Regions from separate parts of the Lysinibacillus pakistanensis genome, predicted to be linked through region 1. Evidence: riboswitches for the same ligand, from Rfam matches in the RefSeq annotation. Region 1 holds a riboswitch; the other holds the start of a gene.

Region 1 (4,046 bases):
AGAACGGAGCCTCCTTGCACACCTCTAATTGCTTGTCCATATTTTCTTTAATCAAATGCATCGGCACGTGGCCTGGCCCCTCCACCATCACCTGTACATCATGCTTCCAGGCAATCTGTGTTAATTCTCCTAACGTTTCAAGCTCTGCAAACTGTGCCTCGTCATTAGCATCTGCAATCGATCCAGGACGTAAGCCATCCCCTAACGAGAAGGCAACATCATATGTTTTCATGATTTCACAGATTTCTTCAAAATGTGTATATAAAAAGTTCTCTTGATGATGATATAAGCACCATTGCGCCATAATTGAACCTCCGCGTGACACAATGCCTGTCACACGATTTGCTGTAAGTGGCACATAACGCAACAGTACGCCTGCATGAATCGTGAAGTAGTCAACGCCTTGCTCTGCCTGCTCGATTAACGTATCACGATACACCTCCCATGTTAAATCCTCAGCTACACCGTTTACCTTTTCAAGTGCTTGGTAAATTGGCACTGTTCCAACTGGCACCGCAGCATTACGGATAATCCATTCACGCGTCGTATGAATGTGCTTACCAGTCGATAAATCCATAATATTATCAGCACCCCAGCGTGTTGCCCAAGTCATTTTCTCCACCTCTTCTGCAATAGAAGATGATACTGCTGAATTCCCAATATTAGCATTAATTTTCACATGGAAGCTACGTCCTATAATCATTGGCTCAGCCTCAGGATGATTAATATTAGAAGGCATAATCGCACGCCCCGCTGCAATTTCAGAGCGAACAAATTCAGGTTCCATATTTTCACGAATCGCTACAAACTCCATTTCCGGTGTTATAATTCCCTTTCGTGCATAATGAAGCTGTGTGATATTTCTCCCCTTTTTCGCACGTATAGGTTTCCTAGATAGCTCAGGAAAAACGTTTTCTTGAATACGTGGATCATCAGCATTACGGAAGCCATTATCCTCCGGTTTAATAGTTCGCCCTATATACTCCTCAACATCCCCTCGCTCTCTAATCCATTCACTTCGCAACGCTGGTAAGCCCCTAGTAATATCTACCTTATAGGCAGGGTCAGTATATGGACCGCTCGTATCATACACACGAACTGGAGCATTTTTCTCTTCTCCAAAGCTTCCAGTCGTTGGACTTAATGCAATTTCACGCATCGGCACCAAAATATCCGGTCTCGAACCCTCTACATAAACCTTTTTACTACCCTCAAAGCTCGACATAATCGTAATGTTCTTTTCGCTAACTGTTGTCATGACCTACTTCTCTCCCTTATAGAAAATTCATACAAGGACCGAATCTAGCTCACCCCAATAAAAATAAAAACCGAATCCAAAAAATTTTGGATCCGGCTATGATTGTAAAAGGTATAATTATCGCATTGTAAAGAGCACGCAATAATTTCTTAACTTTCCCACGCTGGTATGAGCCAGATCAGGTCCAAAGGGTCAAGAAACCTCTATGCGTTTCCCTCTCAGCCTGACTCATCAGACTCCCCTAGTCAATGCTATTAAGTTTGATGCTAGTGTAACAGATATTGCTAAGAGATGGAAGCTTCATCACTATTTTTTCCTTCAGAGTTTATATTTTTGCTTCATAAACTCTAAACGCTTTACCTACTCCGTTAATTCATGAATCGTACTACTTAGCTGGCTCAATGTTGATTCTTGTAACTTTGATGCATCGGCTACTTCCTTTGTTTCTAACAGAACAGCCTCAGTGACCTCATTCGTTTGCTCTAATGCTGTTAAGACAATGTTCGTGTTTTTAGACATTGTGTTTGTAACCTCAAAAACATTTTGTACATCTTCCTCAACTACTTTTACTGCTTCAAACAAATGATCTAACTCTTCACTAATGGCCATTACCTAATGGACCCCCACTTTAACTTCAACAGTACTATGGTCCATTTCTTTTAAAACCGTTTCTGTCACGATTTTAAATTCATATATATGCTGACGAATATCTTCTGCCGACAGCTTTGTCATCTCTGCCAGCTTTTTCACTTCTTCTGCGACAATTGAAAAGCCTTTGCCATGCTCACCTACTCACTAAAGCCATCCTCATTATTAGAAATTGTTTTTACAACACTTTCATACGGTATATCCTCTATAATATCTCCAATTTGATAGGTTTCCTTACTATTTAAATCTCCTGCATCCACCAGTACCATCGATTGTTCCAGATGTTCCCTTGAATACGTTGATATACGTTACATAATTGGTTTTCAGTATTGTCGTAAGCTCCTTCTGTAAATCAAGATACAGTGAGTGGTTATCAGGTTTTTAACTGGCTGCTCATACCTCTCTGAATCAAGCTGGTTCACGACATTTCCTGCTAGAATCATACTATTTTCCTTTAACGTCAACTCCACTATCTTTTTGCACTTTTATAGACAATAAGACCTAGAGAAACGCTAAAAACAATCATAATAGCTACTAATAAGATGATAAATTTTTTCCATAACTCCATACCTTTACGCAAAGCTATGAACACCCCTTTAAATATTATTATTTAGTACCTATTTACTCTATGTATATATTGAAAATTACAATAACTAACAAAAAACACTTTTATTTTCTTATTTTTTTTACTTTTGGAGCATAAAAAAAAGCAATAAGCCATAAGCCTATTCCTTTTTTACGTCATATGTTATGAAAGAAATAATAATTCTGCTAGATAAATAACGATTGTTACTGTAATACAGCTCACTATTGTTGAAAATAAAACAGTTTGTGCGGCTGTTGCTGATTCGATATCATACTCTAATGCTAAACTAGAGCTATTTCGGGATGTTGGAAAAGCGCTAGCAATAAATAATGATTGTGCCACTACCCCATCTAGGCCGAGTAAATAAATAATGAGTAAAGCAACTGCTGGTCCCAAAATTAGTCGTGTAAAACAGCTAATAATGACGGTTTTATTAAACATGGATTTTATTTCAAGCTGTGATAATTGGGCACCTAACGTGATTAATGCCACAGCAATAAAACCGTCTGCCACATGATCTATTGGAATTTTAATAAACTGTGGCACTGCAAGATTAAAATAGTTCATTGCCACCCCTATAATAAGGGCATGAATGATAGGCATCTTAAGAAAATTCTTTACAATGGATATACCTGATTTTGTTGAGGAAATTAAGTTGTATAAGCCATATGTATAGGTAGTCATATTTTGGAATATCACCAGAATAACCTGTATCGCTACGCCGATTGGCTGTGTCACAAATATCATTTGTGCAACAGGAATTCCATAGTTTCCTGAATTAATAAGGACAACACTATTTTTAAATACTGCAGCCTCTGCTTTAACTAAACCAAGTCCTTTCGCTAAAAAATGACTTAGCACCATTTGACTGCCGATAAAAAGTACAATAAATATCGCAACTTCTCCAAGCACAGAGAGCTCCACGCTTGTTTCATATAAATTAACAAAAACAGCGGCTGGCATGAAGCAATAGGTTATAAGCTGAGAGAGCGCTTTTAAATTGAAGCAAAATTTCTTTTGCAATATCGCGCCAAGCACAAGAAGCACTAAAATAGGAGCAACAATCTGGAAGAAAATCATACCGAGATACATCATAGCATTTGTCCTCCTCTCCTTTCTTATAGTAGTGCTGTTTTTCCACTAGGTCAATCTGTCTAAAAAAGAGAATAGTATTGAGCTAGCCTTCTTCAATCAATTTCGCCTTGGCGTAATTGTTGCTGTCGCTTCGCTTTCGCACAGATAATCAATGCGCCCGGATTTTGAATTGTGCCAGCACAATTCATTCCTTTGAAAATCCGTGACATCCGCCAGGGGCTTTGGGCAAACATGATGTTGGTCACTCAGGCGTTTCTACAGGAAGTGAAGTTCTTAGCCTGAGTTCCCCAATTTCAGTAAGTGTTTGGACACCCACTGAAAAGGAGCCAAAATCCCATTCATCTCTCCAACTGTTGAGGTGTGAATCTTCTGTATCTGCCGCTGCCGCTTTGCTTACGCGCATAAAACATCTACCGCTTTACTTTCGATACAAAAAACATTTGCTGAATGAAGATAAAA
Region 2 (4,046 bases), 980 kb from region 1:
GTACCACATAGCCTCGCGGATCAACACGTTCAATTAGACGTTTGATGGCCCCTCCCTTACCTGCTGCATCCATACCTTCAAATACTAAAATTAGCCCAATTTTATTTTTTAATAAAAATTGTTGTGCATTTAACATTTCATATTGGAGTACTTTTAATTTCTTTTTATACATTTTTTTATCGAGTTCAATAGATAAATCTAAATCGGTTAAATTTTGAGCCATTAAATTTCACTCCTTCTATTTGGATTAATCCTATTGTACTAAAGAAACATTTAGATGCCTATACAAATGGTAAATTGTAGATAATTTTAGCAAAACAACGCGATACATTGTTGGGAATTTCCGTTATAATGGGAAGAGTGCAGTCCTATACTTATTTGTCTTTTCCCTATACAATTTAATATGAAGGGAGAGGAAAACATGCCTCAATTTTTTTTGATGACAATCACTTATATTGTCTCAGTCATCCTAACCTTTTCATCCTTTTTCATGAAAATAAATGGTCAATCTTCGTTAGACATCTCTAATCGTTTTCCTGTTGTATTTGCACCTTTTAATGTCAGTCATGTAATTTGGATCGTCATTTATATGTTACTTGGTTATTGGTTAGTCATGAATTTTAAAAAGACAACAATTAAACAGACTGTTCTTTTTAGCAGCATATGTATATTGCAGATTTCCACGGTAATCGTGTGGCATCAGGAGTTATTTATCGCATCTCTTGGCAGTACATTACTTTTAGTCTTCTGTTTGTTTTCGCTGTACAATACATATCCTCTTTGCGACAAGTCATTGACAGGACGCATCCCTTTCTCTATTTACTATGCATGGTCGACATTTATGTTGATGACAGATACAAGCTTTACATTAACAGCTTATGGATGGAACGGCTTTGGTCTTAGCAATCCTCTATGGGCAGTCATTTTATTGACAGTTGGTGTTGCCATCGCATTACATATGCGCTTCCATCATTTCGATATTATGTATCCATCTGTTTTTATTTGGGCTTATATTGGAATCGCGTTACATAATGGTTTTGAAGAGCTACTTGTAACAACAGCTGCTTTATTTTTATGTGGTGTACTATTAGTCGGTATACTTTTCATAAAAAAAAATCCTGCCCCCCAAAAATAATTGGGTAGCAGGATTTTTATTATGCCTCATCTAATGAAGTTAGAATAATTGGTTTGTCTTTTGTCACAATGATCGAATGTTCGATTTGGGCAACTAGTGATTTATCTGGTGTAACAAATGTCCAGCCATCACCAGCTTCAACAATATGCTCTGCCTTTGCCGAGATAAAAGGCTCAACCGCAAGTACCATGCCCTCTTTCATAATGGTAGAATCCCATGCATCATAATAGTTTAAAATATGATTTGGCTCATCATGTAAGGAACGACCTAAGCCATGACCTGTTAAGTTCATAATCACCGTTAAGTCATTGGCATATGCTTCTCGCTCAACAGCTTTTCCAATTTGATTTAATTTTGACCCAGCTTTTACTTTTGTCATTGCACGATCGAAGGCACTTTTTGCCACACGACATAGTTTTTCTTTATCCTCATAGCCTGCACCCACGACAAATGAAATTCCAGTATCTGCAAAGTAGCCATTTAATGAACCAGATACATCAATATTGACAATGTCTCCCTCTTGAATTACGCGTTTTCCGGGAATACCGTGAGCTACTTCCTCGTTGACACTGATACATGTATATCCTGGGAAGTCATATTCTCCTTTAGGTCCAGAAATTGCACCTGCCTCAGAAAACATACGACCGGCAATTTCATCGAGTTCAAGTGTTGTTACACCAGGTTTTGTCGCAGCCTTCATTGCTTCACGAATTTCGGCACAAATACGACCGATTTTTTTAAAGGCTTCAATCTCTTCTTGTGTTTTTACAATCATTTATAACGTCCCTTTCATCTAATATCTACACTTTAATATAACATAACTTGTTTGACATAAAACGCTAAACGCTTTAAATATTGTATGCCCTCATAAATTGCAAAGTGCTGAAATGTAACAATATTTCTACAGCGAGTAAAACTTATAATAGCCAAATCCTAAATACGATACAAAAAACCCTCCACTACTGTGAAGGGTAGAGTATTTATGATTTTCGTTGCATTAATTGTGGTGCTGCTGTAAATAATAGAACACCGACAATGGCAGTTAAAACTGTTGCTGGTAGCATATATGTTCCATTATAAATGATTGAATAAATCCATGCATTTTGATCGCCAGCATACTCTGAGAAAAATACTGCGCCAGCAACGGTATGTGCTGCATAGCGTAAAAAACCTGCCAATACAGTTCCTACAATAATATATAGCGCCATTTTCGTTTTGTTTAGATTATTTGCAGCCTCAAGCACTGGTCGACGTACAATTGCGACCAAGCCGACTACCGTAAAGGCAACGCCATAATCGAGTAAGCCCTGAAGCCAATGTACAATTGTAGGACCAAACATTGTTTGCATAACACCAATAAGAAAGCCCGTTGTCAGTCCAGGCAAAAGCCCCCAACGGAAGGCTATTAAAATTATTGGTACCATCACTAGACTAACAGAGCCACCTTGTGCCCATACTTTAAAGGAAATCTGATCTAGCACAAGACCAATTGCTGCAAATATCGCAATCTCCACAAGCATTAAAAGTCTTTTTTTGTCCATTTTATTCTCTCCTTTGTTCCGATGTAGGATACAAGAGCAGGAATAGAAATCAAATTACTTTTTGACTCTATCTGGCAAAAAAAAAACAATGCCAGGACAGAGCCTCACATCGTACAAGTGTCGGTTTCTATCCACATCCCTACGCAAGTGTTAACTTACAGGTTCAAAGAGTTAAGGCATTACGTGCCTAGTCTCAGCTGACATCATCAGCTCCCCTTGTGGTCGTTACATCTTTTTTATTTGAACAACCTCATTGTACGCAAATACGGATATGATTACAACTCTAATTTCACAATATTTTTTGAAACTTTGCTGTTTTTCATGCGTAAATATTAAAAAAGGAGGTACAACTATGGAGAACCAAAAAATTTTATCTGCCTTTAGTTATCTTAGCGTTTTTTTCGCACCCTTTATTGTGCCGTTAATTGTTTACTTTGTTTCTAAAGATAGTGACGTAAAAAGACACTCTATTCGAGCACTTATTTCGCATTTAATCCCAGTTGTATTTGGTATCATCTTCTTTGCTGTTTTTGTCTTCTCAACTATATCCTTTAACACTTTTGACCCAGAATCAGGTAGTAATACATTTATAATCGTTTGGTTTGCATCATTTGCCATTTACTTACTCGTCTCACTAGGGATTGTTATTTGGAATATCGTGCAAGCGGTTCGTGTTATTCGTTAATGTTTCATTTCTAACATAAAAAGGTAGAACTAATAGTAAAAGGAGCTGTTATTTTATGAAAGTATCTAAAGTTGTCAAAACCGCCGTAAAATTAGCACCTATCGTTATACCCATTGTAAAAAAGGTAATTGCTGCGAAGAAAGGAGCCCCTTATTCTTCCAAAGACAGCTATAAAAAATAATCTAAACTCATTTTAAGGTAAATATCTAAATTAAAAATCTGCTCTCTTTTACTGGTAAGCGTCAATCCAATCCCTTAGGATTTGAAACGCTTACTTTTTTTATTGCAGATTCTTTTTTTGCCTTCATAACTGTATTCTTATACTTGGTATAGCAGATTTATATTAAAATAGGGTTTAGCACTACAGATGAGGGGTTGTTTAAAATAAATAGCGAAAAACAATTAATGAGCTTGGTTAATGCAGCACAGGTCCTAACTTCAACACTCGATATTAACCAAGTATTAGAAAAACTGATGAGTGAGGTGCTGCATGTAATTGAAGGTGCTGATGCAGGGGTATTGTTTATGTTGAATACAGAAACTAATCGTCTTGTAGCCAAGCATGCCATTGGCTATGACCTGGCTTATTTAAAAAAGATTCACCTTGCCTCCAATGAAGGGATGACTGGAAAGGTATTTTCCCAAAAACAAGCGTTTAGATTCCACTCTAGCAGCGATGTTACAG

What was found. A riboswitch is a leader RNA that binds a small molecule or an ion and turns the genes downstream of it on or off. The one in region 1 is predicted to bind thiamine pyrophosphate.
Region 2: another riboswitch for thiamine pyrophosphate. It lies ahead of thiT (energy-coupled thiamine transporter ThiT); the one in region 1 lies ahead of thiC (phosphomethylpyrimidine synthase ThiC).

The regions. Positions count from the first base shown of each region.
Region 1 covers NZ_CP126101.1:248,326-252,371, reverse strand. The annotation lists gene thiC (phosphomethylpyrimidine synthase ThiC) at 1-1,258, opposite strand, end outside; TPP riboswitch at 1,397-1,511, opposite strand; gene QNH24_RS01190 (hypothetical protein) at 1,619-1,867, opposite strand; partial or broken gene QNH24_RS01185 (methyl-accepting chemotaxis protein) at 1,871-2,035, opposite strand; gene QNH24_RS01180 (hypothetical protein) at 2,047-2,175, opposite strand; gene QNH24_RS01175 (AEC family transporter) at 2,655-3,587, opposite strand; gene QNH24_RS01170 (hypothetical protein) at 3,829-3,990, opposite strand.
Region 2 covers NZ_CP126101.1:4,513,787-4,517,832, forward strand. The annotation lists gene QNH24_RS22560 (polyphosphate kinase 2 family protein) at 1-223, opposite strand, end outside; gene QNH24_RS22565 (TspO-related membrane protein) at 422-1,135, shown strand; gene map (type I methionyl aminopeptidase) at 1,155-1,910, opposite strand; gene thiT (energy-coupled thiamine transporter ThiT) at 2,116-2,676, opposite strand; TPP riboswitch at 2,796-2,903, opposite strand; gene QNH24_RS22580 (magnetosome magnetite crystal formation protein family) at 3,029-3,361, shown strand; gene QNH24_RS22585 (hypothetical protein) at 3,417-3,542, shown strand; gene QNH24_RS22590 (helix-turn-helix domain-containing protein) at 3,737-4,046, shown strand, end outside.